3 regions of the Tuberibacillus sp. Marseille-P3662 genome follow, and region 1 is predicted to be linked to each of the others. Evidence: predicted binding sites of a transcription regulator. Region 1 holds the regulator's gene; each other region holds the start of a gene.

The links. The regulator CtsR, encoded in region 1, represses protease genes until heat stress. The targets are predictions, from matches to a motif close to ATGGTCAATAAAGGTCAAACA.
Region 2: B9Y89_RS03480 (ATP-dependent Clp protease ATP-binding subunit) is a predicted target of CtsR. The motif match lies at 3,234-3,254, and genes of this name have one in related genera.
Region 3: clpP (ATP-dependent Clp endopeptidase proteolytic subunit ClpP) is a predicted target of CtsR. The motif match lies at 3,745-3,765, and genes of this name have one in related genera.

Annotation. Positions count from the first base shown of each region.
Region 1 covers NZ_FXBS01000002.1:201,391-211,548, forward strand. Annotated here, with positions in the region: gene ispD (2-C-methyl-D-erythritol 4-phosphate cytidylyltransferase) at 1-348, opposite strand, end outside; gene B9Y89_RS01305 (PIN/TRAM domain-containing protein) at 369-1,484, opposite strand; gene disA (DNA integrity scanning diadenylate cyclase DisA) at 1,631-2,701, opposite strand; gene radA (DNA repair protein RadA) at 2,673-4,082, opposite strand; gene clpC (ATP-dependent protease ATP-binding subunit ClpC) at 4,170-6,611, opposite strand; gene B9Y89_RS01325 (protein arginine kinase) at 6,627-7,709, opposite strand; gene B9Y89_RS01330 (UvrB/UvrC motif-containing protein) at 7,709-8,230, opposite strand; gene B9Y89_RS01335 (CtsR family transcriptional regulator) at 8,403-8,861, opposite strand; gene B9Y89_RS01340 (MgtC/SapB family protein) at 8,947-9,642, opposite strand; rRNA gene rrf (5S ribosomal RNA) at 9,874-9,989, opposite strand; partial or broken rRNA gene B9Y89_RS01350 (23S ribosomal RNA) at 10,061-10,158, opposite strand, start outside.
Region 2 covers NZ_FXBS01000003.1:377,046-387,203, forward strand. Annotated here, with positions in the region: gene B9Y89_RS03460 (YrhK family protein) at 1-279, opposite strand, end outside; gene B9Y89_RS03465 (ArsR/SmtB family transcription factor) at 409-717, opposite strand; gene B9Y89_RS03470 (cation diffusion facilitator family transporter) at 955-1,896, shown strand; gene B9Y89_RS03475 (cytochrome c oxidase assembly protein) at 2,027-2,881, shown strand; gene B9Y89_RS03480 (ATP-dependent Clp protease ATP-binding subunit) at 3,309-5,471, shown strand; gene B9Y89_RS03485 (hydrolase) at 5,549-6,124, opposite strand; gene B9Y89_RS03490 (Cof-type HAD-IIB family hydrolase) at 6,291-7,022, shown strand; gene B9Y89_RS03495 (UvrD-helicase domain-containing protein) at 7,150-9,426, shown strand.
Region 3 covers NZ_FXBS01000003.1:282,673-292,830, forward strand. Annotated here, with positions in the region: gene rapZ (RNase adapter RapZ) at 1-719, shown strand, start outside; gene B9Y89_RS02870 (gluconeogenesis factor YvcK family protein) at 700-1,677, shown strand; gene whiA (DNA-binding protein WhiA) at 1,695-2,651, shown strand; gene B9Y89_RS02880 (HPr family phosphocarrier protein) at 2,672-2,932, shown strand; gene clpP (ATP-dependent Clp endopeptidase proteolytic subunit ClpP) at 3,114-3,701, opposite strand; gene B9Y89_RS02890 (heavy-metal-associated domain-containing protein) at 3,873-4,184, opposite strand; tRNA gene B9Y89_RS02895 (tRNA-Arg) at 4,394-4,467, shown strand; gene rpoN (RNA polymerase factor sigma-54) at 4,709-6,019, shown strand; gene B9Y89_RS19530 (glutaredoxin family protein) at 6,023-6,280, shown strand; gene B9Y89_RS02910 (sugar-binding transcriptional regulator) at 6,367-7,389, shown strand; gene gap (type I glyceraldehyde-3-phosphate dehydrogenase) at 7,424-8,425, shown strand; gene B9Y89_RS02920 (phosphoglycerate kinase) at 8,510-9,697, shown strand; gene tpiA (triose-phosphate isomerase) at 9,790-10,158, shown strand, end outside.

The DNA.
Region 1 (10,158 bases):
TTCAATTAATTGTTGATGAATCATGGGTCTTGCCGCATCATGAATGAGAACAATGGCTTCTTCACTCGTCGCCTTTAAAGCATTGTAGACACTATGTTGGCGTTCAGAACCGCCATGAATGAATTGTCTAACCTTTGTCAGATGATGATCACGAATGAGTGTCTCGAAAATGGATTGTTCTTCTTCTTTTATTGCAAGTATAATACTGTTACATTGTGAATCATGTTCAAATACTTTAAGTGTATGCACAATTAGAGGAGCACCAAGAAGTTCCAAAAAAATTTTATTGGATGATGCCCCCATTCGGCTGCCACTTCCAGCAGCTGGCAAAATCACCTGATAACCCATTGAGACCTCCATATCTCCTTTTATAACGCTTGTTCCATGAGCTTCGGCTTCGCAAAGATCATCCGGCCAGCCGACGTTTGTAATACACTCGTAACAATGACATCAATTGTTTTTCCGATATAGCCTTGACCTTCTTCAACCACGATCATGGTACCATCATCAAGGTAACCAACCCCTTGATTATGCTCTTTACCATCTTTAATCAGTTGGACTTCTAACTCTTCTCCAGGAAGAACAACAGGTTTGACCGCATTAGCTAAATCATTAATATTAAAAACAGACACACCTTGCAAATCACAAACTTTATTTAAATTAAAGTCATTGGTGACAACAATGCCAGATACGAGTTTGGCTAACTTAACAAGCTTACTATCAACTTCGGCGATGTCTTCAAAATCACCTTCATAGATTTCGACATGAACCGGTAGTTCCTTTTGGATTTTGTTTAGGATATCTAATCCACGCCGGCCTCTATTACGTTTGAGTACATCAGAAGAATCGGCAATGTGCTGAAGCTCTTCTAAGACAAACTGCGGAATCACTAAGGTGCCTTCCAGGAAACCCGTTTGACAGATATCCGCAATTCGACCGTCAATAATGACACTGGTGTCTAGAATCTTGAGGGTGTGGCCTGTTGGCTGAATATCTTCATCTGATTTCTCTGGTTGATGATCTTGAGTCTCTTTCCGCTTGTCCTTAGCTTTGGAAATCATAAAGAGATTTTTTAATTCCTCGCGCTTTTTAAAACCAATTTGAAAACCAAGATAACCTAAAAACACCGTCAGAAATATCGGGAGAACCGTACTAAATGCAGCTACTTTGATATTATTAAGGGGGATCTGGAACAAAAATGCAACAATTAAACCAGATACTAGCCCCAAGGTGCCGCACAACACATCCGTCACAGGAGCCTTAACAATCTTCTCTTCAAAAAGCTTGATAAGGCGTACAAGACTATCAACAAACCAAAATGTCAGTATTAAAAATAAGAGCGCCCCAAAAATAGCTCCTGTATAAGGTGCAGCCATCCAACCTTCATAATCGTTAAACATAAATTCGATAATGTCGGGTACATAGACGAAGCCTAAAGTCCCACCTACAATAACAAAAAACAATTGCAAAAATCGCTTAATCAAAACCCGAGTCACCTCCTATTCTCATTATAGACAAATTCCCTTATTCGAAACCTAAATATGGTTAATTTCACAAAATATTATATAAAAAATTTCCAATATAGACAGCTTTAAACTATCAAAAAAAGAAATCATTGTCAACATCCTCGTTAAACAACCCGGTCAATAAAAAGCTGTTCTTGTATGCGTTCCAAACCATCTTTAATTTTCTTTGCCCGTTTGGTTCCGACCCCATCAACTTTAACGAGGTCTTGGATAGTCGCCTTCATAATAGAATTTAATCCATCGAAACTTTCGGCAAGTTTCGAAATGATCGGTTGCGGCAAACGCGGAATACGATTTAAAGCGCGGTATCCTCTTGGAAGAATAACTTCTTCCGAGCTATCATTACTCTGGATGTATCCCAAATGTCTCACTACAATATGTTCATTAAGCAGGTCGTCACTATTTAATGTTCGCAAACGGCTTAAAATTTTTTCGGGCGGTAGACCATGAAGACTCATATAGTCCTTAATTAACAGTTTCGCTTCCGTTTCAACATTGGCGACCAATTCAGACATCTGCATACTAATAAGACGACCTTCTGTTCCCAATTCATTAATATAATTTCGAATTTCATCGCGAATCCGCAATACCATTTCAATCCGGTGAATCGCTTGGGTCAATTCTTGAAAAGTGACCATTTCTTCAAATTCCAAAGCACCAAGGTTAACCAGTCCTTTATCCATCACAGTCCGATATTTTTCCAACGTCTGCATAGCCTGATTGGCTTTTGTCAAAATAACACCAATGTCCTTTAGTGAGTAACGGATATTTCCTTTATATAGTGTAATAACACTGCGTCGTTGTGATATTGAAATCACCAATTGGCCTGTCTGTTTGGCAACCCGCTCAGCCGTTCGATGCCGGATTCCCGTTTCCGACGAAATGATTGATGAATCGGGTATGAGTTGGGTATTGGCGAAAAGAATTTTTTCTCCATGATCACTTAGAATGATCGCTCCATCCATTTTCGCTAGTTCATAAAGGGATGCCGAAGAAAAAGAGCAATCAATAGAAAATCCTCCCTCAACTAGGCTTTTAACCTTTTCATTATAACCGACAACAATTAAACCGCCTGTCTTCGCCCGTAAAACGTTTTCTATCCCTTCTCGCAACGGTGTTCCCGGTGCAACAAACTTAAGGAAATGATTAATGGTCTGTTGCTGTTGAAAATTCATGTGCGGCTCCTCCCAATGAAATATCCATGGCTTCTCGAACAGTGGAAACACCTACGACCTCAATACTTTCAGGAATCGTCCATCCTTCCATGTTTTTCTTCGGAATTAATGCACGGGTGAAGCCCATTTTCTCAGCTTCATGAACACGCTGTTCAATTCGCGACACACGTCTCACCTCGCCTGTCAGACCCACCTCCCCGATCATGACATCCGTTGGTTGAGTCGTATCATCCTTGAAACTTGAAGCAATACTCAATGCCACGGCTAGATCTGTCGCTGGCTCATCTAAGCGAACACCGCCAGCCACGTTAACATAAGCATCGTGATTTTGCATTAGTAACCCAACGCGTTTTTCCAGCACCGCCATCAGCAGGGAAATTCTGTTATGGTCAATACCTGTAGCCATGCGTCTGGGGTTTCCAAAGCTTGTCGGAGTGACAAGCGCCTGGATTTCGACAAGCATTGTTCTTGTACCTTCAAGAGCGGCAACAATCGTTGAACCAGCCACACCATTAGTCCGTTCCTGTAAGAAGATCTCAGATGGATTGGTCACTTCCTCAAGTCCATCTTCCTTCATTTCAAAAACACCTATTTCGTTGGTTGAACCGAATCGATTTTTGACCGCACGTAAAATACGGTAAGTATGATGCCTTTCCCCTTCAAAATACAGAACAGCATCAACCATATGCTCAAGCAAACGTGGACCAGCAATACCTCCATCCTTTGTTACATGACCAACAATGAAGATGGCAATGCCTCTGTTCTTAGCGATTTTCATAAGACTTCCCGTACATTCACGGACTTGTGAAACACTTCCTGGGGCCGACGATAACTCACTGTTATAGATTGTTTGAATTGAATCAGCCACAATAAAAGCTGGATTAACATCATTAATTTGCTTCTCTACTTCATGTATATCCGTCTCAGCTAGTACATATAAGTTGTCCGAATGAATTTCAAGCCGTTCAGCACGCATTTTTGTTTGTTTCATTGACTCTTCACCGGAAATATATAGCACTTTATGAGACTTTAAGGCTAATTCATTAGACATTTGCAAGAGAATCGTTGACTTACCAATCCCCGGATCACCGCCAACAAGGATTAAAGATCCTGGTACAATGCCGCCTCCCAAAACTCGGTTGAATTCACCATTTTGCGTCTTAATACGTATTTCTTTGGTTTGTTCCACTTGATTTATAGGCTGTGGCTTGGTCGACTTGCTCATAAAAGCAGCCCCACCATGATGCGTGGGTTCAGGTTTAATTCTTTCCTCTACTATAGTATTCCACTCCTGGCAGCCGGGACACTTTCCCATCCATTTGGGACTTTCATAGCCGCATTCCTTACAGAAAAAAACCGTTTTTGCTTTGGCTTTGGCCACGATTCACACCCACCTTTCAATATCTATACGAAAAAAGGCCGGGAAAAGTTCCCGGCTTTTGTCACTTAAAGAAGTATAAAATCTTCTTTATGATTCGGAATATGCCTGTTTTTTAACAACAAACGCCTCATTCTCATAATCAATGACGACTTGGCTTCCTTCACTAAGATTTCCTTGAAGTAATTCTTCAGACAAACGGTCTTCAACTTTCCGTTGAATTGCTCGCTTAAGCGGTCTGGCGCCATATTCAGGGTCATAGCCTTCATCAGCAATCTTTTCTTTGGCTGCTTCTGTTAACTCAAGTTCAATCCCCTGTTCTTTAAGACGGTTGGTTAATTCTTGTGACATTAAGGTCACAATTTCCTTCAATTGGTCTTTATTTAGTTCATGGAAAACAATGATTTCGTCAACTCGATTAAGAAATTCAGGACGGAATGATTTCTTCAATTCATCCATCACTTTGGTTCTCATCTCTTCATAAGCTCGACCTTCACCTTGAGTAGTAAAGCCGACATACTTATTCCGTTTCAATTCATTAGCTCCGACATTGGATGTCATAATCACAGCTGTGTTCCTGAAATCAACTGTACGCCCTTTAGAGTCCGTTAACCGTCCATCATCTAAAACTTGTAACAAGATGTTAAACACATCAGGATGAGCCTTTTCAATTTCATCCAAAAGAATAACTGAATAAGGTTTTTGCCGTACTTTCTCCGTTAATTGTCCACCTTCATCATGACCTACATATCCTGGTGGTGAACCCACAAGACGTGAGGTTGTGTGCTTTTCCATAAACTCGGACATATCTACACGAATAATGGCTTCTTCATCACCAAACAACGTTTCTGCTACCGCACGAGCTAATTCCGTTTTACCAACACCTGTTGGCCCTAAGAATATAAATGAACCAATCGGTCGTTTGGGATCCTTTAATCCAGCACGAGCCCGACGGACCGCTTGGGAGACAGCATTCACTGCTTCCTCTTGGCCAATGACACGATTGTGAAGAATTTCTTCCATCTTCATTAGACGTTCGCTTTCAGCCTCTTCTAGTTTAGAAACCGGAACTCCCGTCCATGTCGAAACAACTTGAGCAATGTCCTCAGGCTTAACTTCTGTATTCTCCTGCCCTTGTTTCTCCTTCCATTCCCTCTGTGTCTGTTCAAGTTCTTCTTTCAGTTTTTGTTCTGTATCACGAAGTGACGCCGCTTTTTCAAATTCCTGGCTTTGGACAGCCGCGTCTTTTTCCTTTTTGACTTCATCAAGCTTTTGCTCAAGTTCTTTAAGGTTCGGCGGCGCTGTGTAAGAACGTAGGCGCACTTTTGAAGCTGCCTCATCAATTAAGTCAATCGCTTTATCCGGAAGGAATCGGTCTGAAATATAACGGTCAGACAATGAAACCGCAGCTTCGATAGCACTGTCTATAATTTTGACCCGGTGGTGGGCTTCGTAGTGATCACGTAACCCCTTTAGAACTAATACAGACTCCTCACTCGTTGGTTCATCCACATGAATAGGTTGGAACCGACGTTCAAGGGCTGCGTCTTTCTCAATGTATTTGCGGTATTCATCAAGAGTCGTGGCACCAATACATTGAAGTTCACCTCGTGCTAATGATGGTTTCAGGATATTGGAAGCATCAATAGCACCTTCAGCACCACCAGCACCGATTAAGGTGTGAAGCTCATCAATGAATAAAATAATATTACCCGCTTGGCGAATTTCCTCCATCACTTTTTTCAGACGGTCTTCGAATTCACCGCGATATTTTGTCCCAGCAACAACCGTCCCCATATCCAGAGTCATCACACGTTTTTCTCGTAAGGTTTCTGGAACTTCATTGTTAACAACTTGCTGTGCCAGCCCTTCAGCGACAGCTGTTTTTCCCACTCCGGGTTCACCAATGAGTACAGGATTATTTTTTGTTCGACGACTTAATATTTCAATCACTCGTTCAATTTCCTTGCTTCGGCCAATAACAGGGTCTAAGCCGCCTTCCTTGGCAATGTTTGTTAAATCACGTGCCAATCCATCAAGTGTCGGTGTATTAGCACTTGTTGCATTACGACCTTGTTGTGACGACCCTGATGACTCATGACTGCCTAACAGTTGCAGAACTTGTTGCCGCGCTTTATTAAGACTGACACCTAAGTTATTTAATACTCTGGCCGCGACACCTTCTCCCTCACGAATGAGTCCTAAAAGGATGTGTTCTGTACCTACATAGGAATGACCAATTTTTCTCGCTTCGTCCATTGATAACTCAATGACTTTTTTGGCCCTAGGTGTATAGTGAATGGTCTGGCCTGTCTCATTACCACGACCGATGAGGGTTTCAACTTCTTTTTGTATTTTCTCTGAGCTCAAATTCAGTGCATTCAAAGCTTTAGCAGCAATGCCTTCACCTTCACGCACAAGACCTAAAAGAATGTGTTCAGTGCCAACATTGTTATGACCTAGTCGAACAGCTTCCTCTTGAGCCAGTGCCAATACTTTTTGTGCGCGTTCCGTAAATCTTCCAAACATCATATGATCGTCATCTCCTTAGTCCTCAGAATTTCCCAAACCTTCAAGTTTCAATCGCTCTCGTATTAATGTAGCCCGACGTTCGTCTCTTTCATTTGCCCCTAGTGTTTCCTTAAAATAATGTTGAAGAAAGCCGGGCTGGGTAATCACCATAAGTTCATTAAGTATATTACTTGAGACATTATCAATCATACCCAAATCGATGCCCAAACGTACATCTGATAAACATTTTGCTGCTTCCTTAGATGGTATAATTCTGCTATATGCTAACGTTCCATAAGAACGGAAAACACGATCCTCTAATTGGACACGGGACATTTGCATTAAATCTTTTCGTGCATCTCTCTCTTGTTGAATTAATTGCATCACCACACCTCGCAAATCTTCCACGATATCTTCTTCTGACTTTCCGAGTGTGATTTGATTAGATATTTGAAACACGTTACCTAAAGCTTCACTACCTTCCCCATAAATACCACGGACGACAAGGCCGAATTGATTAATGGCAGGGGCAATCCGGTTCATGCGTTGGGTAATCATTAACGCCGGCAAATGCATCATGACTGATGCCCGCATGCCGGTACCAACATTGGTGGGGCAACTCGTCAAGTAACCGTGCTGCTCATCAAATGCGTAATTAAATTCTTCCTCAAGCCAATCATCAATACCGCTCGCTAGCGTTAGGGCTTCATTCAATTGAAAGCCCGGGAACAGGCATTGTATTCTTAGGTGATCTTCCTCGTTAACCATAATACTGACGGACTCATTATTATTGAGTAAAACAGCGCCATTAGGGGATTTATCAGCTAATGCCGGACTCACAAGGTGTTTTTCGACAAGCACTTTTTTTTCAATTGGCTCCATATTGTTCATTTGCAACCATTCGAATGGACCCATTGAATGATAAGTTGCACCATCCAAATGATGTTTCATATGATTGTAGGCTTCAACTGTTTCCTGATCCGAAGCAATGACTGGAAAAATGTAATCCTTAAGGTTCCTGGCAAGACGAATTCGACTGCTTAGAACAATATCAGCATCAGGCCCGTCAGTTTTCATCCAAGGACTGACCGCTTGATTAATGAAATGTTGTAATGACACTAGGCTTCCCCCCCATTCTCCAGTGATCGGATTTCATCTCTGAGCTCAGCCGCCTTTTCAAATTCTTCTTGTTCCACATGCGTTTTCAACTGTTCCCTGAGAGAGTTGATATGTTTACGAATGCTAATATCCTTGCCTGCCCGTTTCGGAATTTTACCTGAATGAGTGGTATTACCGCTATGCACCTTACGCAAAACAGGATCAAGTTTATGTTTAAATGTTTCGTAACATTCTTCGCATCCGAATTTACCTATTTTGGCAAACTCTTGATAACTTAATCCGCACTTAGAACATTGTAAAACTTGCTGAGTCTGTTTAGCGGTACCCTGACTATCCATAGGTTGGTCAAAGTTCAGCATCCCTGATAGCAAATTGTGTATTGAGAATCCACTTGATTCGGAAACAGCATCGCCTTTTTCTTTCGCACATTCTTCACATAAATGATATTCCATCTTTTCGCCATTAATGATTTTTGTAAAATGCAATGTTGCTGATCTACTGTGACATTCTTGGCACTCCATAAAGTTACCACTCCCTCTATGATCATTTCGTTGCGGCCCACAGAATGTGTTAGCATCGGTTCAACAATCAGGAGGTTAAAGTCTATTGACAATATGCCTCCTTATTTCCCTAATACCCAAAATGATATCCTCGTCCTTGGTGAAGCAGGGATGTGCCCCTTTAAATGCCTCACTACATCTTATACTTAAGAGCTTGTAGCATTGACTTTAGAATGTTAGCTCTTACTTGATCTCTGACAGGGATACTTAAATTAATAACTGAGCGATCAATGGCACTAATCATTAACCTAGCCTCCCTTTTGCTTATTATACTTTCTTCAAGTAGACGGACAATTAAAGATTGAGCATTAGCCTGCGTAATTCTAGAATCGGCTAATTGAATCATTTCATCAATAAGCTCCTTATTTGTCTCAGGCCTTACTTTTATAATACGTATATAACCTCCACCGCCACGCTTACTTTCAACGACATAACCTCTTTCAAGCGAAAAGCGAGTTTTCAAAACATAATTAATTTGTGAAGGGACGCACTGGAACTTTTCAGCCAATTCATTTCTACGTAATTCAGCCGTGCTATTTTGCTGAAGCATTTGCTTTATATAAGCTTCAATAATATCCGAGATATTTTGCAATGTACGCCCTCCCTTCTGACTTTGACTTTCTTTGACTATAATTATAATTATGCACAAAAAATAGTCAATTAAAAAGTCTTAAGCCTTAATCTACAGTATAAACTTTTTCGACATATTCCGTTTCTGCTAAACGATCATAAATAGGTATTAACGATCTCGAACTTGGCATAACCACAAAAAAATGATACTTAATCAAAGTGTCCTCATTATCAGGAGGGTCTTCAACTGTTATTTTCTCAACCCTTATACCTTCATCTTCCATTACTGAAATTATCGAGGAAAGTGTAATTTTTCGGTATTCCGCTAGAATAAATAGCGATTGTGTCTTCGTTACCTTCATAAATAAGTTTTCCCATTTATTAAGGAAAATTAAACTTAAAATCACTAAAATTGTTGCAAATATAGCCACGTAGTACATTCCAATTCCAACAACTAGACCAATTCCAGCAACAACCCAAATGGAAGCTGCTGTCGTCAATCCGCGTACCGTGACCCCGTGAACCAATATAGTCCCGGCTCCCAAGAATCCAATCCCGCTTACAACATATGAAGGTAACCTCGATGGATCAAAGCCGGTTAGATTAGGATGTGTACTTAGATAAGATTCAAATCCAAAAACGGATAAAACCATCATTAGGGATGAGCCAACACCTACTAATAGATGTGTTCTAAAACCAGCAGGATGCCGCTTAACCTCACGTTCTAATCCGATTAATCCAGAGAGCCCCCCTGCAATCATTAAACGAATAATGATTACCCAAGTTTCATGATCAATCCCCATATTACTCCTCCCTTAACTAAAACGGAATTTACCAAATATTATGTTCATTTAAATTCTAACATAACTGCCGCTTATATATGAGAACAATGTTGAGCCAAAAATCAATGTCAACATCCTTCATATCAAATATTATCTAACAGCCTAGAACATGATGTTCCAGAATTAGAAGCGGAAAGCATTTCCGGAAATACGTAAAAAGATAGGTATAAATACCTATCTTTATATTAAAATGCCTGGCGGCGTCCTACTCTCACAGGGGCAAAGCCCCAATTACCATCGGCGCTGAAGAGCTTAACGACCGTGTTCGGGATGGGAACGGGTGTGACCTCTTCGCCATCACCACCAGACTTGTTATGGAATTGTATAAAAGGCAATCAAGAACTGAATGAACAACGAAAGGTAGACATGCATCTCTTGTTAGGATAAGCCCTCGACCGATTAGTATCCGTCAGCTCCACGTGTCACCACGCGTCCACACCGGACCTATCAACCTCATCATCTCTAAGGGGTCTTACT
Region 2 (10,158 bases), on a different contig from region 1:
CATATGTTTAGCTAGATTGCGGCGTCCCTTTCTCAAGTGAATGTGCCGACACATTCTTAAAAATGGGCGTATGCCCATATGGATACTTCCAATAAGAAACAGCCATGCTGCAATGTCTTCCCATTTACTTATGAGAAAACAAATACTTCCAACCGTGAACGTGATGGCTAGTAAGACCTCATTGAAAATGGTTAGAACTTCGTATCTGTGATGAACGATCAATTGATGTTCACCGACGTTGACAGTTAAGTCCGGATCATTTCGTTTATTGGATGACATAAAACCTTCCTCTCCGTAAAATGCCATCCTTAGTGTGCGAGGGACTTGTAGGAGTCATGCATGGTGAGTCATGATAATTCTCAATACATGTCATACTATAGTGTCAGAGCGTCCGTGATTTCGGACGCTTTAAATATGCAGGGCATGATTAATCGTGGCTTGTAAAACATTCATGACATGGTCGTCATCAGGGGAATAATAAAAGGAGGCTCCTGATCGTCGAAATTGGACGAGACGCAAGTTTTTTAAAAACCGCAACTGATGCGAGACAGTAGACTGTGTCAGTTCCAGTTCTGATGCAATTTCATTGACGGAACATTCTCGGTGAAACAATAAATGCAAAATTTTAATCCGTGTCGGATCAGATAAGGCTTTAAAGGTTTGCGAAACCATGAATAACGTTTCTTGATCTAAGTGTTCATACTGGTTCTCTGTCATAAGCATCCCCTTTTGTTCATTGCTTACTATCCATCATATCATTCCTTAATGGGAAACAAACAGATTGAGCATGATATGATGATGAGGAATATAATGAAATAAGGGAAATGTGCTGCAAAGAAGAAATAACTTTTTAACAAAGCCATAATAATAAAAAGCTGGTTGTCATACTTCGATTTTTTTCATACAATCATATATGAGCACATGTTCATATATGATAATTTGGAGTGAGAAAAAGTGAGTCACGAACATGGACACGATCATTCTCATAACGCGAACAAAAAAGCACTACTCATTAGTTTTATTCTTATTGCTGCATTTATGTTGGTTGAAGTTATCGGTGGGTTTTTGACAAATAGTCTAGCCTTGCTTTCTGATGCTGGTCACATGCTGAGTGACGCCGTTTCTTTAGCTGTGGGTCTATTAGCCTTTAAATTTGGTGAAAAAAATGCGGACCTAAATAAGACTTACGGTTACAAACGATTTGAAATATTAGCGGCGTTGTTTAATGGTATTGTTCTCATTTTGATTTCCCTTTATATCATTTATGAAGCTTATCAACGTTTTTTAAACCCGCCTGACGTTGCCAGCACAGGCATGTTAGTCGTGGCTATTATCGGACTGATTGTTAATATCGCTGTTGCATGGATTTTAATGCAAGGGGAATCCGAAGAAAATTTGAATCTCCGGGCAGCTTTTCTTCATGTTATCGGGGATTTGCTGGGGTCCGTCGGTGCGATTATCGCAGCATTATTGATTCTCTTTTTCAACTGGGGAATCGCTGATCCTATTGCGAGTGTGGTTGTCGCTGTCTTGGTATTGGTAAGCGGTTGGCGCGTGACGCGTGATGCTTGTCATGTTCTAATGGAAGGCACGCCGGAAAATGTTGATATCGATGCCATCATCAACTGTGTCCAGTCGATTAGTGGTATTTCCAAAATTCATGATTTGCACGTATGGAGTATTACAAGTGGTCAAAATGCTTTATCCTGCCACGCAGTAGTAAATGAAAATTTGACGATTAGAGATGGGCAAGAAATCCTTCGTGATGTTGAGCATCAATTGCAGCATCAGGGCATTGGCCATGTCACCATTCAATTAGAGGACGGTAGTCATCCGCACAAGGATTCCTTGACTTGTGAGGATAGCGATCAAGGCCACCATGAGCATGATCATTGAAAACCACCAGGCTAATGGGCTTGGTGGTTTTCTTTAAAGAATGGTCACATAATAAGTGGTTATACTGACAGTTTATTTGGTATGCTGTTAATATAGAGACAGTATTATAGTAATAAGAGAGGGCTAATATATGCGTGATTATGATTCCATTTCTGATTTGTCCTTTGTCCAAATGTGGTCACCGGTTATGATTGGGATTTTACTCTTTATAGGCGCTATATATATATGGAGTGTCCATTCCTATGAAAAACGGCATACAGTGAAACTGGAAAAAAAAGGGATGAAATTATTCTTTTTTCTAGCGGGTTTGCTCGCATTTTACATAGCTGAGGGTAGCCCGGTTAAGGCGATTGGTCACCATTTCTTTTTCAGTGTTCATATGTTTTCGATGTCCGTCATTTATTTTGTTTTTCCACCGTTATTGCTTGCGGGCTTATATGAATGGATGGTCATCCCAGTCATTAGAGTTACGCCTGTTAAGTTTGTGTTAAAAATATTATTGAAACCGTTATTAGCTGTTTCCCTGTTTAATTTGTTCTTATCGTTTTATCATATCCCGATATTTTTTGATGCTATTATGAGCGACATGACCTATATGATTTTAGCGAATATCTTTTTAATCTTTCTTGCTTTCATCATGTGGTGGGTGATTATACCACCGACCGATGAACTGGGAACAATCGATAATCCTAAGAAGTTGATTTATGTCTTCTTTGCTAGTGTTTTATTAACACCGGCATGTGCTATGATCACATTTGCCCCAGGCATGCTCTATGAAAGTGTGGCTACGGAGCCGGTTATTTGGATCATGTCACGTTTGGAAGACCAACATACTGGCGGTGTCGTCATGAAGGTCATGCAAGAAATTGTGTTTATTGCAACTTTCGGTTATATCTTCTTTAAATGGTTCAGACAAGAACGAGAAACAAATAAGAGCAATGATTTAAATCCAAGTACAGACGCGCTTCGTCCACAATTGAAATAATCATAAAATACCCCGCCTTGAAATAAGGCGGGGTCAAACTTTGGGGGAGTTTTATGTTCAATGCAAGGATCCAATGCATCTCATTAACATTGTAACCGGGTTTTGACGTTTTTATACTTTACAAGTCAAATTTCATCCTTGAAAGTCAAAAAAGGTCAGAGTATAATATGGGTTAGATGGTTATTGGTTAACCATCTACGAAACGGGTCACGTTGCATATACCTAATATGCTTGTTATAATATAATTAAAAGGTCAAAGAAAGTCAGTAATGATCTTGCTCATAACTCTGATTCCTTGATTCAAGCATAGTACTTGAAAGGGTATAGGAATGAGAGTTAAAATATAAATCAAAAGGTCAAAGAAAGTCAAAGTCTAAAATTAATGGTGAAATCAAAACTATTTAAAGGAGGCCTGAGGTTCATGGCAATACAATGTGATAATTGTCAACAGAACCCTGCCGTAGTTGATTTAACGATTCAAATGAATCAGCAACAACAAAACCTAAGTCTATGTGAGACATGTTATAAACAACTAAGACAACAAAGCAAATTTCCGGCAGGCATGGGTGGTCATTTTTCATCCATCGATGATCTCTTGAAACAGATGATGCAACAGAATGCCGGTATGAACGGCGGACAGCAAGGTACGAAACAAGCCCAAAGCCAGTCTGGTCAAGGCGGCGGAGGTTTATTGGATGAGTTAGGTAAAAACTTAACCGATGCTGCTAAAGCAGGGTTAGTTGATCCAGTGATCGGACGCGATCAAGAAGTCGAACGTGTCATCGAAACACTCAATCGCCGTAACAAAAACAATCCGGCCTTAATTGGTGAACCAGGTGTTGGTAAAACAGCAATTGCTGAAGGACTAGCCTTGCGCATAGCTGATGGCAACGTTCCAAATAAATTGAAGAATAAGAGCATCTATCTACTAGATGTGAATTCTCTCGTTGCCGGAACGGGTGTCCGTGGTCAATTCGAAGAGCGGATGAAGCAATTGGTTAGTGAATTGCAAGAGCGTAAAAACGCGATTGTTTTCATTGATGAGATTCACCAAATCGTTGGTGCAGGGTCAGCGGAAGGTTCATCCGATGCAGGTAATATTTTGAAACCAGCACTTGCACGCGGCGACATTCAGGTTATTGGCGCCACAACGCTTAATGAGTATCGAAAAATCGAAAAAGATGCTGCACTTGAACGTCGTTTTCAACCCGTCATGGTCAATGAACCAACGGTTGATCAAGCTGTGGAAATCCTTAAAGGACTTCAAGAAAACTATGAAAAATACCATGATGTCAAGTATGATGACGATGTACTGCGAGCCTGCGTCACCTTGTCTAACCGCTATATTCAAGACCGGTTTTTACCGGATAAAGCCATCGATCTTATGGATGAAGCGGGCTCGAAGATCAACCTTCTTAATGCATCTGAAGCGACGGATGATGTAGAGGCTCGTCTTGAACAAATTGCTGCGGAAAAAGAACAGGCAACGCAAAATGAAGAATATGAAAGAGCGGCTAAACTTCGTGATGAAGAATTGCAACTTCAAGAACAGTTGAAGGATAGCAAAGGCGAACATGAAAACAATCATCAAAAAGCCGCTGTGGACATCGAAACCGTCCAGAAGATTGTGGAAGGAAAAACCGGTATCCCAGTCCGGAAATTGCAGCGCGATGAACAAGAGAAGATGAAGAACTTGGCTGATCGGATTAATGCCAATGTTATTGGTCAAGATGAAGCGGTGCAAAAAGTGGCTAAAGCCATTCGCCGTAATCGTTCTGGCTTCCGGAAGAAACACCGTCCAATCGGCTCATTCTTGTTTGTGGGACCAACCGGTGTTGGTAAAACCGAATTATCCAAAACATTAGCTGAAGAAATGTTTGGTGATCCTGAGGCCATGATTCGCCTTGATATGAGTGAGTACATGGAGAAACATTCTGTCTCGAAACTGATCGGTTCGCCACCAGGATATGTTGGTCATGATGAAGCTGGTCAATTGACGGAACGTGTTCGCAGGCAGCCATACAGCATTATTCTTTTGGATGAAATTGAAAAAGCCCATCCTGATGTTCAACACATGTTCTTGCAAATCATGGAAGATGGCCGATTGACAGACAGCCAAGGTCGTACAGTCAGCTTCAAAGATACGGTCATTATTATGACAAGTAACGCTGGATCAGCAAGTGTGAAAAAGATTACCGTCGGCTTTGGAAATGCCGAAGAAGAAGAGCCGCAAGCCGATGTCATTAACAATCTTAGCGCTTACTTCCGTCCAGAGTTCTTAAACCGTTTTGACGGTATCGTGCAATTCCGTCAACTTTCTCAAGACAATCTTATCAAAATTGTTGATTTGATGATGGAAGAGGTCTATGATGCGGCTCATGAACAAGGTGTCAATATTGAATTAACCAACGCCGCAAAAGATAAAATTGCTGAACTCGGTTATAATCCACAATTTGGTGCTCGTCCATTGCGACGCGTCATCGAAGAAAAAGTCGAAGACGGCATCGCTGACTTAATGTTACAAAAAGGTGATATCACGAACGTTAAAGTTGATGCCGCTGATGACGACATTGTGGTTACAGAAGCATAAGGATGACACTAAAAACCCCGGAGGCATAAGCTTCCGGGGGTTTTTAATGATGGTTTGGATAACAATTCAACTGCCTATTATAGGTTGTTTAAAATATCTTCAGTTGACCGCACCCGTCCCATTTTCGGAAACATATATGATACGGTGAAGTCATGTTCTTCTTTGGTCAGAGCATTCATCGCATCGGTAGCAAACACTTGCTGATAGTTCCGCTGGAAAGCTTCACGAGCAGTTGTTTCCACACCAATATTTGTCGCAATACCACTTAGGACAATATTTTTGATACCACGTCGCCGTAATTGCAAATCTAGATCAGTTCCGAAAAAGGCGCCCCAATTGCGTTTGGTGACAATAAGATCAGTGGATTCAGGTCCAAGTTCAGGGACCATATCGGTCCAATCGTCAGGTCTTTCAGATTGACCTGAAGCGCTGGGTTGATCCGTGATGGGTTGTAAAGCATCTCCGCCATCATGAAAATCCACATGAACAAGAGTGACAAACCCGCCTTTTTCACGGAAAGCTTCAGCTAGCTTCTTATTATTGTTGACGACATCCTGATTGTCATAAGGTTGTCCACCCATACCAACAATGCCTTTTTGTAAATCGATCACTATAAGCGCGGTTTCTTCAAGATTAAGATTTAATGCTTCCATTCATAACACCTCTAATTTAGCTAATCTTAATAGGATCTTTCCAAATCAATATTAACATACATCATCTTGTGGAAGGGTTTAATAGGCCTTTACTTTCCATTGAATGGCGGTGGGAGTTTGGATATAATTTAGTTATGTTATGCGGAATTAAATTGGGGGCATCGCTATGAACCAGATTAAGCTCATTGCTTTAGATATGGACGGAACGCTATTAAACGATCAGGAAGAGATAACGGAGAAGAATCGCCAGGCTATTCGTGGAGCTCAAGAACGGGGCATCTATGTTGTTTTAAGCACAGGGCGTTCAATCGCTACTTGCCGAGAATATGCCGATGCACTACAATTATCATCTTATCTCGTTACGGTTAATGGTAGCGAAATTTGGGGTGACTCTGGCGAATTAGTGGAACAACATTCGCTTCCAACTGATTCAATTCTATGGATGCATGAACTGGCAGAACGGTATCTTACAAACTTTTGGTGTGTCACAACAGACAAGGTATGGCGCAATGAATTTCCAGATGATGTGTCTCTTCACCAATGGCTCAAATTTGGATTTCAAACAAGTGATGATCAAGCGAGGACGAGCGTTCTCAGAACATTGGCTAACCGTCATCAGTTTGAAATTAGCAATTCTAATCCGACCAATATTGAAGTTAATGCAAAAGGTGTGAACAAGGCCAATGGATTACAATCAGTCTGTGATCGACTTAATATAACCATGGATCATGTCCTAGCTATGGGGGATAGTTTAAATGATATCGCGATGATCAATGAAGCAGGATATGGCATTGCTATGGGTAATGCCCAGCAGGATGTCAAAGATGCTGCTGATGGCATAACGGGGACGAATAATAATGATGGTGTTGCTCAAGCGATTTACCGATGGGTATTGTGATCGTTAAGAGCATCACGCGGTAAAATGAAGCATACAAAAAGGATCCCTTAGGTGACATTGAGGGATGATTACAGGATTCGACATACGAACAATTGATACATTTTAATTTACATCCAAGGTGATACATATGTCAGAGCAACGCTTTTATCAAAGGCCATTTGGGGTCAAAGAGCGACCGGTGCCCATGGCAGAAGTGGCTGATACTGTCCATACCAGTCAAATCGTTCAAGACCATGACACTGATGCCGCTTATTTTCGTAAGCTAGAAGAGTCGGGTGTCTATCTCAATCCAGCGCAAACTGAAGCCGTCCGTTATACTGAAGGGCCATTATTGACGCTGGCCGGTGCGGGTTCAGGGAAGACCTCCGTATTAGTTTGTCGTACGGGATATTTAGTGAGCATACAAAAGGTTCATCCCAAAAATATTCTTCTCGTTACGTTTACCAAGAAAGCTGCGGAAGAAATGAAAGAGAGAATCGGAGGATTGCCGGGATTAACGGAGCAAATGGCTCGGAGTATCCAAGCCAGTACATTCCATGCGTTTTTCTTAAAACTCCTTAGAAGCCGGGGTTACAAGCAAGTGATTTTAAGCAATGAACGCTACAAGCAGACCATTATTAAACTCATTTTAAAAGAGATGGGCATTGTCGACGCGCATGAACCGGAAACCCTTTTGGCGCTTTTTTCCTATTATAAGGTGAATCGGATGGGGACTGAACAAATGCCTTCTAAGACGACGGCTGATAAGAATGTTCAATCCATTTTCAAACGGTACGAGGCTTGGAAACGTGAGAATAACCAATGGGATTTTGACGATATCTTATGTGAAGCCTATCAAATGTTAAAGCAGTCGCCGCAGTTGCTGCAAGTTTTACAAGAGCGGTTTCGCTATATTATGGTTGATGAATTTCAAGATACGAATACTTTACAATATGAGCTTGTTAAAATGCTGGCCGACAGCCATCAAAATCTAATGGTCGTCGGTGATGATGACCAAACCATCTATTCATTTAATGGCGCCAAAAGCGATATCATCTTAAACTTTGACAAGATTTTTTCTAAGGTGAAAACGGTGACGCTCGATATTAATTATAGATCAAACGTGGGGATTGTTGGCCTTGGGAATGATGTGATTCGAACTAATAAACAACGAAAAAGCAAGATACTGCAAGCGACAAAACAAAGTCATCATGTTCCTCAATTTTTTCATCCGGATACGACAGATGATGAAGCCAAGTGGATCGCTGAAGATATCGAAGCTAAGGTCGCGAGCGGTGCTTATCATTACGGTGATTTTGCGATTTTACATAGAACCGCCAACAATAGCCGTTCTATGTTCGAGCAATTAACGCTCGACGAGCTCCCGTTCGTTCACTATTCATCGGTCAATCAGGTTTTCTATGAACAATGGAGCGTCAAACCGGTAATCGACCATTTAAGGTTATCACTCAATCCACGGGATTTAGACGCGATCGAAAGTATTTTACCAAGTTTGTATATTAATAGAGAAAAAGGTATTGAGTTTGTCAGACATCAAGAAGCCTGGACTAAGAAAAAATACCCGCTGATACATTTGCAGAGCTTCTCGCGGGTTAAAGATTTTCAAAAGAAAAAGATTGAAGAACGGATCCGTCTGATTAAAAAATTGAAGGAAGATCAACCCGTTAAGGCAATCCGCACGATTCGAGATACATTTTATGATAAATTTATCGAAGCGGATGAGGGGCAGTCGCTAACGATGAATAAAGAAGTCATCAAGGAATCGTTGGACGAACTGGAATCCTCAGCAAAACGGTTTAACACTGTTTCGAATTTTATTGCTTTCATCGATGATATGATTCAAAAAAATGAGGGTATGAAGAACGATCGTAACGATATGTCAGTTGATGCTGTTTCATTAATGACCATTCACCGGGCCAAGGGACTTGAATTCCCAGTCGTTTATGTGATTGGTGCGTCAGAAGGCATCTTGCCACATCGGTCCGCCTTGGAAGCTGGCGATATGGAAGACGGTGTGGCATGGGATCAAGTCACAGAAGCGCTTGAAGAAGAAAGGCGGATTGCTTACGTTGCGATCACTAGAGCTGAAAACGAATTATACATAGGTTCGCCCGCCTTTTATCGAGGAAAAAAAGCGGCCGTCTCACGCTTTTTGTGCGAAGCCTTTGGCGAACCGGTTCAAGAAAAAGAAACAGACTCTCGGAAGACCCAAAACCAGCGGCAGCCACATCATCGAAGAAAGGATAACCATGAGAAAAATAAGAAAGTTGTCGCTTGGGTGTGTACAAGCTCGTCTTGTAATGGCTGGCAGCAAATAACGAACCATAAAGAAACCCAGATTCAAGAAAAAGAATGTCCGATCTGTAAAAGTGCAATGAAGCAAGGGGAGAAATGGAAGGCTTAGTTCGTCTTCAATGGTTTCCCTTTGTGTTTATTTTTGGCATATTTTCGTATTGTTAAAGAAATGATCGGTGTTCCGATGATGGTTGGCAGGAATCAGATAAGCAAAATCGGGCATTGTGGAGTAGGAGGACGTTGGCTGCATTGATGGCGAGTGTCACAGTCACAATCGCTGGTGGCAAATGTTCAATTGGTTTTCGAGCCAGTCTTGCAGAGCTTGTTTTCCTTTTTCGGTGACTTGATATATTTTTTTATTTGGTTTGTCTTCTTGCTGCTCGGTATGTACGGTTGCAGATCATTACTAACTAATTTTTTAGGTTAGGGTAAATTTGACCGTAGCCTTCAAGAAGGTGCGCTGTCCCGTAGGTGTCCCGCAACGCAACAAAAGTGTCCCGTACTGTAATTATTCTGTCCCGTAAATAAAGAAAGTTGGAACGCATCTGTCCCATAGAAGGTGCGCTGTCCCGTAGGTGTCCCGCAACGCAACAAAAGTGTCCCGTACTGTAATTATTCTGTCCCGAAAATGAAGAATGCTGGAACGCACTTGTCCCATAGAAGGTGCGCTGTCCCGTAGGTGTCCCGCAACGCAACAAAAGTGTCCCGTACTGTAATTATTCTGTCCCGAAAATGAAGAATGCTGGAACGCACTTGTCCCATAGAAGGTACCTCATCCCATTCATATATCCCAAATGTACCCATAAATAAACTCGTCCGCATAGCTGGGCGTTGCTTTCAC
Region 3 (10,158 bases), on a different contig from region 1:
TAGTTATGGATCTCCGCGGCGGTGAATTTTTTGAGTCGTTGTTTTCCTCGATTGATGCTCTTGGAAATCGAGATAAAATTAAACCACAAATTTTGTTTTTAGATGCGAGTGATGACAGTCTTGTCCGTCGCTACAAGGAGACGCGTCGCTCACATCCACTGGCACCCAACGGTTTGCCTTTGGATGGGATTAAGAAAGAACGCCGGACGCTTGAAGAACTTAAAGGCCGGGCACAACATAACATTGATACGACCAATCTTAAGCCGCGTGATTTGCGTGACCAATTAATTGACACGTTTTCCGAGAAAAATGATCAAGTCTTTAATGTTAACGTTGTTTCATTCGGGTATAAGCACGGTCTGCCGATCGATAGTGATCTCGTGTTTGACGTCAGATTTTTACCTAATCCCCACTATGTTGAACATATGCGGCACCGTACTGGTTTGGAAAAAGATATCTCTGATTATGTTTTTAAATGGACAGAAACAAAACAGTTTTTAGAAAAACTCATGGATCTATTGCGATACATCTTACCGCAATATAAACGGGAAGGAAAAACTCAGTTAGTGATTGCTATTGGTTGTACAGGAGGTAAACACCGGTCAGTGGCTTTAGCGGAACATATCGGTGAACAAATTTCTGATGATTATCCAACCACGGTGTCACATAGGGACATGAGAAAAGGAAAGGTAACCGATCATGATCAAAAAAAATCCTAAAGTCGTCGCGATTGGCGGAGGGACCGGTTTGTCAGTTATTCTCCGGGGCTTAAAACAACATCCGCTCGATATCACGGCGATTGTCACCGTTGCTGATGACGGTGGCAGTTCCGGGATCCTGAGGCATGAGCTGAAAATGCCGCCGCCTGGGGATATCCGAAACGTGATAGCCGCACTAGCTGAAACGGAACCGTTATTTGAAGAGCTCTTGCAGCACCGTTTTACTGACGGCAATGGCTTGAGCGGTCATTCACTCGGGAATCTGCTTCTCGCTGCGATGACGAATATTACCGGGGACTTTGCGACAGGCATTCGCGAATTAAGCCGTGTTCTTAATGTTAAAGGCCGGGTATTGCCGGCGGCTAATCAGAGTATTCTTTTAAATGCAGTTATGACGGATGGATCAGTCGTTCAAGGTGAATCGGCGATCCCTACACATAATAAAAAAATTGAACGCGTGTTTTTAACCCCAAGTGATGTTCATCCATTGCAGGAAAGTCTAGAAGCGATTCGTGAAGCGGATTTAATTGTCATAGGTCCAGGAAGTTTATATACAAGTGTGCTTCCGAATTTACTTGTTCCTCAACTTGGGGAGGAAATTTGCCGGTCGGAAGCGAAAAAAATATATATATGTAATGTGATGACGCAACAAGGAGAAACGGATGCTTATACAGCTTCCGATCATATTGAAGCTTTATCTAATCATTTACCTAACCCCGGTAGTTGTATTGATTATGTATTCGTGAATAACCGTGAAGTCCCTGATGACATTTTAAAACTTTATGCTTTAGAAGGCGCTACCCCTGTTCTCTATGACAGACAACGCCTCGAATCGTTTGGTTTTAATCTTGTGAGTGACCATCTCGTTAAATTTGACAGTTCTATCATTCGTCATGATGAAGACAAAATTGCTAAAAATTTAATGAGTGTTCTCCGTTTATCAGACCCAACCGTGTAAAAGAGGGGTGGTATGAAGTGTCATTTGCCGCAGAAACAAAGAAGGAACTCACACAGTTGGCATTGGATGATGGCTGCGCGCGCGCGGAATTGGCGGCCTTAATACGTATGAATGGCTCAATCTCCATCGTTAATAAGCAGCTGGGTTTAGATATATCGACTGAGAATGCTGCCATTGCAAGAAGAATTTATTCTTTAATCAAGCATGTGTATGGTTTTTCTGCTGAATTGCTAGTGCGTAAAAAAATGCGTCTTAAGAAAAACAACGTATATATTGTCCGGTTGCACGGTGAAGCGCGTGAGATCCTAGGTAATCTGAAAATTGTCGATCATTCTTTTACGTTCACACGGGCAATCGCTAATGATCTGATTAAGGATTCAAATGGCAAGCGCGCATATTTACGAGGAGCCTTTCTTGCTGGTGGTTCTCTTAATCATCCGGAGTCATCTTATCATTTAGAGATATTCTCTAGTTATGAGGATCATACCATGTCACTCGCTGAGCTTATGAATCGCTTTGATCTTAATGTGAAAATCCTTGAAAGAAAAAACGGTTATATTTTGTATATGAAAGAGGGCGAAAAAATAACCGAATTTCTAAGTATTATCGGAGCCAATGTAGCATTATTTAGTTTTGAAGATGTTCGCATTGTCAAAGATATGCGCAACTCGGTTAATCGACTGGTGAACTGTGAAACTGCCAATTTAAATAAAACAGTCAGTGCTGCTATGCAGCAAGTAGAGAATATCAAATTAATTGACGGGGTCATTGGTCTTGATGAACTTCCGGACAAATTACGAGTGGTCGCTGAACTGCGTGTTAAACATCCTGATGTCACATTGCGAGAACTTGGGGATTTATATGAGGGTGGAACGATTAGTAAATCGGGGATTAATCACCGGTTTCGGAAACTTGCCGACATTGCCGATCGAATTCGAAAGGGAAACCATGACCCATCGACAATCAAGTCCTAAAAGAAGGGAGAAACGAGATGATGAAAGAAATTCAAGCGACGGTTCAACTGAAAAACGGTTTGCAAGCCCGTCCAGCTGCCTTGTTTGTTCAAGAGGCGAACCGGTTCAATTCCGATATCCGTCTTATTAAAGATGGCAAAAAGGTGAGCGCAAAGAGTATTATGGGTATTATGAGTCTAGCTGTCGGATTTGGTATGGATGTGACAGTCACTGCTGAAGGTACTGACGCTGATGAGGCTGTTGCAACATTAGATGAGTTTTTATCACAGGAACAGGTTTAAATAATAGTTTTCTTCGTAGGGATTGTTGCTTTTGGCTGCATTTGATATATACTTTGCTGCTTATGGGAGTGTGCATCAATTCAAATGCTCGGCATCCAACTTTTAATTCCGTATTTAAAAGCAGTCATCTTTCCAAACCAATAACAAGAGCCGTCTCAATAGAGGCGGCTCTTGTTTACGATTATTTTTGGTCTGGTGTTAAAACTTCGTCGACGAGACCGTAGGCTTTAGCGTCTTCCGCATCCATGAAATTGTCACGTTCAGTGTCGTGTTCGATGGTTTCAATCGGTTGACCAGTACGTTCGGAATAAATACGGTTCAATTTCTTACGCATTTTAACAATTCGACGGGCATGAATATCGATGTCCGTTGCTTGACCTTGTGTTCCACCAAGAGGTTGGTGAATCATGACTTCACTGTTTGGCAGAGCATAACGTTTTCCTTCAGCACCTGCTGTCAATAGGAATGAACCCATAGAAGCAGCCATGCCAACACAAATGGTGGATACTTTTGGCTTAATGTGCTGCATCGTATCGTAGATACCCATACCAGCGGAAATGGAGCCTCCCGGGCTGTTTATGTAGAGTGAGATATCTTTATCAGGGTCTTCGGCTGCAAGGAACAATAATTGTGCAACAATGTTATTAGCAACGTTGTCATCAATCGCTGTTCCCAACATGATAATCCGATCCTTTAATAGACGGGAATAAATATCATATGCACGTTCTCCGCGGTTGGTTTGTTCAATGACCGTAGGAATTAATGGCATTTTATTGTCTCCTCCTTTTAATTAATGACTTCATCATACATTAAAGGTCAAAAAAGGTCAAATGAAAATGCATGGCGATTTCTATGACCATTTTACCCTTTGCTCAGGAATTTAAAACAAAAGGTGGATTGATCCACTCTTAACAAACAAGCGCCCATAAGCGCTTGTTTGTTATTGAATGTCTCCAGGATTAAATCCAGCGGCTTCCAGTGCTTGAACAATCCATTCAGGCTGCATAGAATGAGGGTTGAATGTTACTGATATCGCTTGTTCATCTTCATTTAACTTGTAGTCTTTAATGCCAATCATTTTACCTAAGGCGGCTTCTGCCTTTGACATACACTGCTTACAATCAAGGTTGACACTGGTAATCACCGCATGATTGTCACTTTTAGCTTCAGTACTAGTGTCATTATTAACGAAAAAAATGCCAAAGGCAAGCACAATGGCGCTTACTATAAGAACGGCATAATGTTTTCTCATGTCAATCCTCCATGTTCTATGATTTTGTCTTAGTTTTTCATGAGACATGCATCTCTATTCATAGAACCACAGTGAGTCGTTGCCTGACTGTCTTGCAGATAAAAACAATTTAGCAATTAACCCTTGACTTTACATAGGCATTTGTCGTATACTATTCATTGCGCGTGAGACAGAGATTGTCTTCATCAAACATTTGAAGCAATATATATGCGCTCGTAGCTCAGTTGGATAGAGCTGTGGATTCCGGTTCCACGTGCCGGGGGTTCGAATCCTCCCGAGCGCACTATTTAATAATAATGATTGAAGAAAGCCCTTTTGTAATCTTATTACAGAAGGGCTTTTTTATGCTTTACTCTTTGATTGGAGAGGAAGGCGTGAGACGCCTGCGGCCGGAAATCAACAATCACGTTTAACGGAGCCTTTTTAACAAAAGGGTGTTAAAATTATCCTTTCAATGATTCTTAATATTTACCATGGCATTCCTTTATGTAAGCGCTTATAATTTTATTTAGAGGGTGATAACCATGGCGTTAGAATTAGTTCAAACGCAAGAGCAACAATTAAAAATGACCCCGGCGCTTTTTCAGGCCATTACATTGTTACAATATAACCACCAAGAGCTAACGGAATATATTGAGGAACGAGCGCTTGATAATCCGCTGATAGAACTTGAACGTCCATTTGATCGGTATGAACAGCCAATACCGTCTGGAGGGTGGGATCGAACAGCGGATAGTCGGACGGATATCCTTGAAGCAACGGTGTCCAATCAGCAAAACTTTCGAGAAGATTTATCGGCACAAGTTCGCCTTCTGTCACTGTCCGGCGCTGTACGGAGAACGGTTCAATATTTAATTGAAGCATTGAATGAGTCGGGGTATCTTATGATGAGTGAGTCGGAATTATCATCGATGTTGGATGAAGATGAAGCGACGATTGACCAAGCGATAGATATATTGCAGTCTTTGCATCCCGCCGGTATAGGTGCTCGGGGCTTGACGGAGTGTCTACTTTTACAATTAAGAGCTCAAGGTCATGATGAATCACTGGCCGCTTGTATTTTACAGACCCAACCTGAAGTATTTGTTAATGGCGATTGGGAACATGTCAAAAATCAATTGAATGTCACGGATGCGGCCTTGACAGCGGCGATTGAACAGATTCGCGCATTAAACCCAACACCCATCCAAGACTCAGTCAAAGAAGATGATTATATTGTCCCCGAATTGACGATACGTAAAAACGGACCCAAGTATGAAGTGTTCTTAGATCAAGATGATTTACCGGTCATCCATATTGATAATGATTACTATCAGCAAATGCAAAAATACGAAGGAGCTACGGCGAAGTATATTAATCAAAAGTACCAGGAGGTTCTATCGTTACGCCAAGCGATTTTGCAGCGGAAACAAACGATGTCATCTATCGCTCAGACCTTTATTCATTATCAGGACGCCTTTTTAGATTACGGACGTTTCTATCTAAAACCAATGACACTTAAATCCGTTGCCGAAACAATTGGTGTCCATGAATCAACTGTCAGTCGGGCGGTGAAACATAAATATATTCAAACGCCCCAAGGCGTGTTCGAATTTAAACAATTGTTCGTGCGCGGAGGACCAAAAGATTCGACAGGTGAGGCGACACCTTATAAAATAAAACAATGGATTAAAAGGATGATTGATGATGAAAATACGTCACAACCTTATTCGGATCAGAAGTTAAGCGAATTATTGGCTCAACAACAGAGTATCAATCTTTCACGAAGGGCTGTCGCTAAATATCGGAAGACAATCGGTATTCCATCATCAACACGTAGGAAGAAAGGTGAGTAAGCTGTGTCCTCACGAATTGAAATTTACACACAACCGGACTGTCCGTTATGTGACGAAGCGAAAGAAAAGCTCGCGTTTGTCTGCAACAGCTTCAATCTTACTTTTAGTGAGATTGATATACATAACCAGGACTCATTATTGGAAGCCTACTTAATAAGGGTTCCAGTTATAAAAATTAATGGTCATGAAATCGCGGAAGGTAACGTTTACATGCATGAAATTGAAGATTCGGTGAAGAAGTTTTGTTTTGAAAATGGGTGAACGTTTGATATAATAATTTTTGGAGAGATCGGGACACCGATTGACTTAGTTGGGACTTTTTCTGTCCAATGGAAATGGAGGATGCTATGGACGACTTAATCAATGTTCAACAAAAACTTGTACCTGACATGCTCGAAGTCATGACAAGTCGGTATCGCGTCCTCCAATCGATCAGATTTCTTCAGCCGATTGGCCGGCGAACGCTTGCGTCTAACCTTGGTGTGACAGAGCGGGTGCTCCGAGGTGAAGTCACATTTCTGCATGAACAGGGTTTAATCGACATGTCATCCAGTGGTATGCGTCTCACTCAAGAAGGGGATCGCTTAATACATACTTTGGATGATGTGATAAGCGATGTATCAGGTCGTGCCGAATTGGAGAAACAATTAGAGAAGCAACTTGGAGCAACTGACGTTGTTGTCATTCCTGGTGACAGTGATCATCAACCTTGGGTTAAGACAGAACTTGGGTTAGCTTGTGTCAAGGTGATGCAAGACTATGCGGAAGCGGAAACGATCATTGGGGTCACAGGAGGCACGACACTCGCGGCAGTCGCTGATGTCATGCGTCCGTTCAAAAATAATGTTAAGCCCTTGTTTATTTCTGCTCGAGGCGGTCTTGGTGAACAGGCCGAGAATCAGGCTAATACCATTTGTACGAAAATGGCCTATAAGGCGGATGGCCATTACCGGTTGTTGCATGTTCCTGATCAAGTGAGTGAGGAATCTTATCAAATCATGACTGCAGAACCTAGTATTCATGAAGTTCTGCAATTGATTGATTCAGCCGGGATGATTGTCCATGGTATTGGTGACGCTAAAACAATGGCTGAACGCCGGCGTTCCAGTGAGGTTTTGCTTAAGAAAATTCATCAAGAGAGAGCTGTCGCTGAAGCGTTTGGTTACTATTTTAATCGGGACGGGGAAGTTGTCCACAAAGTCAAAACGATCGGTCTACAGTTGGAAAATATCTATGAAAATCGGACGGTTATCGCTGTTGCCGGCGGCCATTCGAAAGCACAAGCTATACAAGCGTATTACCAACAAGGACCAAGCTCGATTCTCATTACCGATGAAGGTGCAGCCCGAGGTATATTGAACGCTGAGTAATATTTCAAGATACATTCTGAGGAGGAGAATATTTATGGCAGTTAAAGTAGGAATTAATGGTTTTGGTCGTATTGGTCGTAATGTATTTCGCGCAGCTCTTAAGAATCCAGAAGTCGACGTTGTAGCGGTGAACGACCTTACTGACGCTAACATGTTGGCTCATTTGCTCCAGTACGACACCGTTCATGGCAAATTGGATGAAGAAGTGACTGTTAATAACGACAATCTCGTTGTTGGTGGCAAAGAAGTCAAAGTTCTTTCTGAACGGAATCCAGTTGATCTCGGTTGGGGTGACCTTGGTATTGACATTGTCGTTGAATCGACAGGTCGTTTCACACAACGCGATGACGCAGCTAAACACCTTGAAGCAGGTGCGAAAAAAGTTGTCATTTCCGCGCCGGCCAAACAAGAAGACATTACGGTTGTTATGGGTGTTAATGAAGATCAGTACGATGCATCCAAGCACGATGTTATTTCCAATGCTTCTTGCACAACGAACTGCTTGGCCCCGGTTGCCAAAGTGCTTAACGAGAAATTCGGGATCAAACGCGGCCTTATGACAACCGTTCACTCATTTACAAATGACCAACAAATCCTTGATTTGCCGCATAAAGATTATCGCCGTGCCCGTGCTGCCAGCGAAAATCTTATTCCGACAACAACAGGTGCAGCACAAGCTGTTTCCCTTGTATTGCCTGAACTTGATGGCAAGCTAAACGGCATGGCTATGCGTGTTCCTACAGCGAACGTATCGACGATTGACCTTGTTGCTGAACTAGATAAAACGGTAACGCGTGATGACATCAACGCTGCTCTTAAAGAAGCGGCTGAAGGTGAACTTAAAGGTGTACTTGGTTATAGTGAAGAACCCCTTGTATCAAAAGACTATAACGGTAACCAACTTTCATCCGTTGTTGACGCGATCTCAACAATGGTGTTAGAAGATAACATGGTTAAAGTGATTTCATGGTATGATAACGAAACAGGTTACTCCAACCGTGTTGTTGACCTTGTTGATTACATCGCAAGCAAATAATGTTTATAACTGTGTGTTTAAAGAGGGGGCCAGAGTGCTTCCTCTTTAAGCATGGCTTATTTTTGTGTATTGGGAGGCCCAACTATGAATAAAAAAACGATGCGGGATATTGATCTAACCGATCAGACCGTCTTTTGCCGTGTCGACTTTAATGTCCCATTAGAGGATGGGGTGATAACGGATGATACGCGAATTCGAGCAGCTGTTCCAACGATCCAGTATATGGTGGAACAAGGAGCTAAAATTATTTTAGCGTCACATCTCGGTCGTCCGAACGGCGAAGTTGTTGATGAACTTAGACTTGATCCTGTAGCTAAGCGTCTTAGTGATCTGCTTGGCGAATCAGTCTATAAAACGGACGAGGTCATCGGTGAGGAAGTCGATAAGGCGGTGTCCAACTTAGAATCCGGCGATGTATTACTCATTGAAAATGTGCGTTTTCACCCTGGAGAGAAGAAAAATGATGCTCAATTAGCCGAAGCCTTTGCTGAATTAGCGGATGTTTTTGTCAATGATGCTTTTGGGGCAGCACACCGGGCTCATGCTTCTACCGCGGGTATCGCCGATCATCTTCCAGCGGTTGCCGGCTTCTTATTGGAAAGAGAAATCAATATTATTGGTAAAGCATTGGCAGACCCTGATCGACCGTTCACAGCCATCATCGGTGGTGCTAAGGTTAGTGACAAAATCGGTGTGATTGATAATTTAATCGATAAAGTCGATAACTTGATTATTGGCGGTGGCCTTGCTTACACCTTTATTAAGGCTCAAGGTTATGAAATCGGTAAGTCTTTACTTGAGAAAGACCGGGTTGAAGACGCCAAGGCTTTTATGCAAAAAGCAAAAGATCAGGGCGTCAATTTCTACCTAGCTGAGGACGCTGTTGTCGGCGATGATTTTTCTAATGATGCCCATACAAAGATTGTCTCAATTGATGAGATTCCAGCTGATTGGGAAGCGATGGACATTGGCCCCAAAACTCGGGAAACTTTTACGAAAGTGATCAAGGATTCCAAGCTCGTTATGTGGAATGGTCCAATGGGCGTTTTTGAGCTCGAACCTTTTGCAGGAGGAACCAGGGCGGTTGGTGAAGCACTCGCCAATGCTGATGACACATACACCATAATTGGCGGCGGTGACTCCGCAGCGGCTGTAGAGAAATTTGGTTACGTAGAGGACATGGACCATATTTCAACCGGCGGTGGAGCCTCTCTAGAGCTCATGGAAGGAAAAACACTACCGGGCATTGCCATTCTTAGCGATAAAGAATAGGAGCACTTCCCCGCTTCGCTAAGTACACGATATTAGTTTAGCAGGGAAGTCAATGCGACGTAGCAAAAAAATAGTTAAGGGAGGAGACTAACGTGCGTAAGCCTATTATTGCTGCTAATTGGAAGATGAATAAGACGATTCAGGAGGCCCATCAGTTTGTTCAAGAAACAAAAGGGCTGTTACCTGATAAAAGCCAGGCAGATGCTTTGATCTGTGCTCCGTCTCTATTTTTAGATGCGTTAGTTGATCAAACGGAGGATATGGATTTTGGTATCGGTGCGCAAAATATGTATTTTGAAGAAAGCGGCGCCTTTACCGGTGAGATCAGTCCGGTGATGTTAGAAGATTTGGGTGTGAGTGCTGTCATTATTGGTCACTCGGAACGCCGTGATATTTTCCAAGAAACAGATGAGATCGTTAATAAGAAAGTTCATGCGGCTTTCAGTCATAACCTGTTGCCC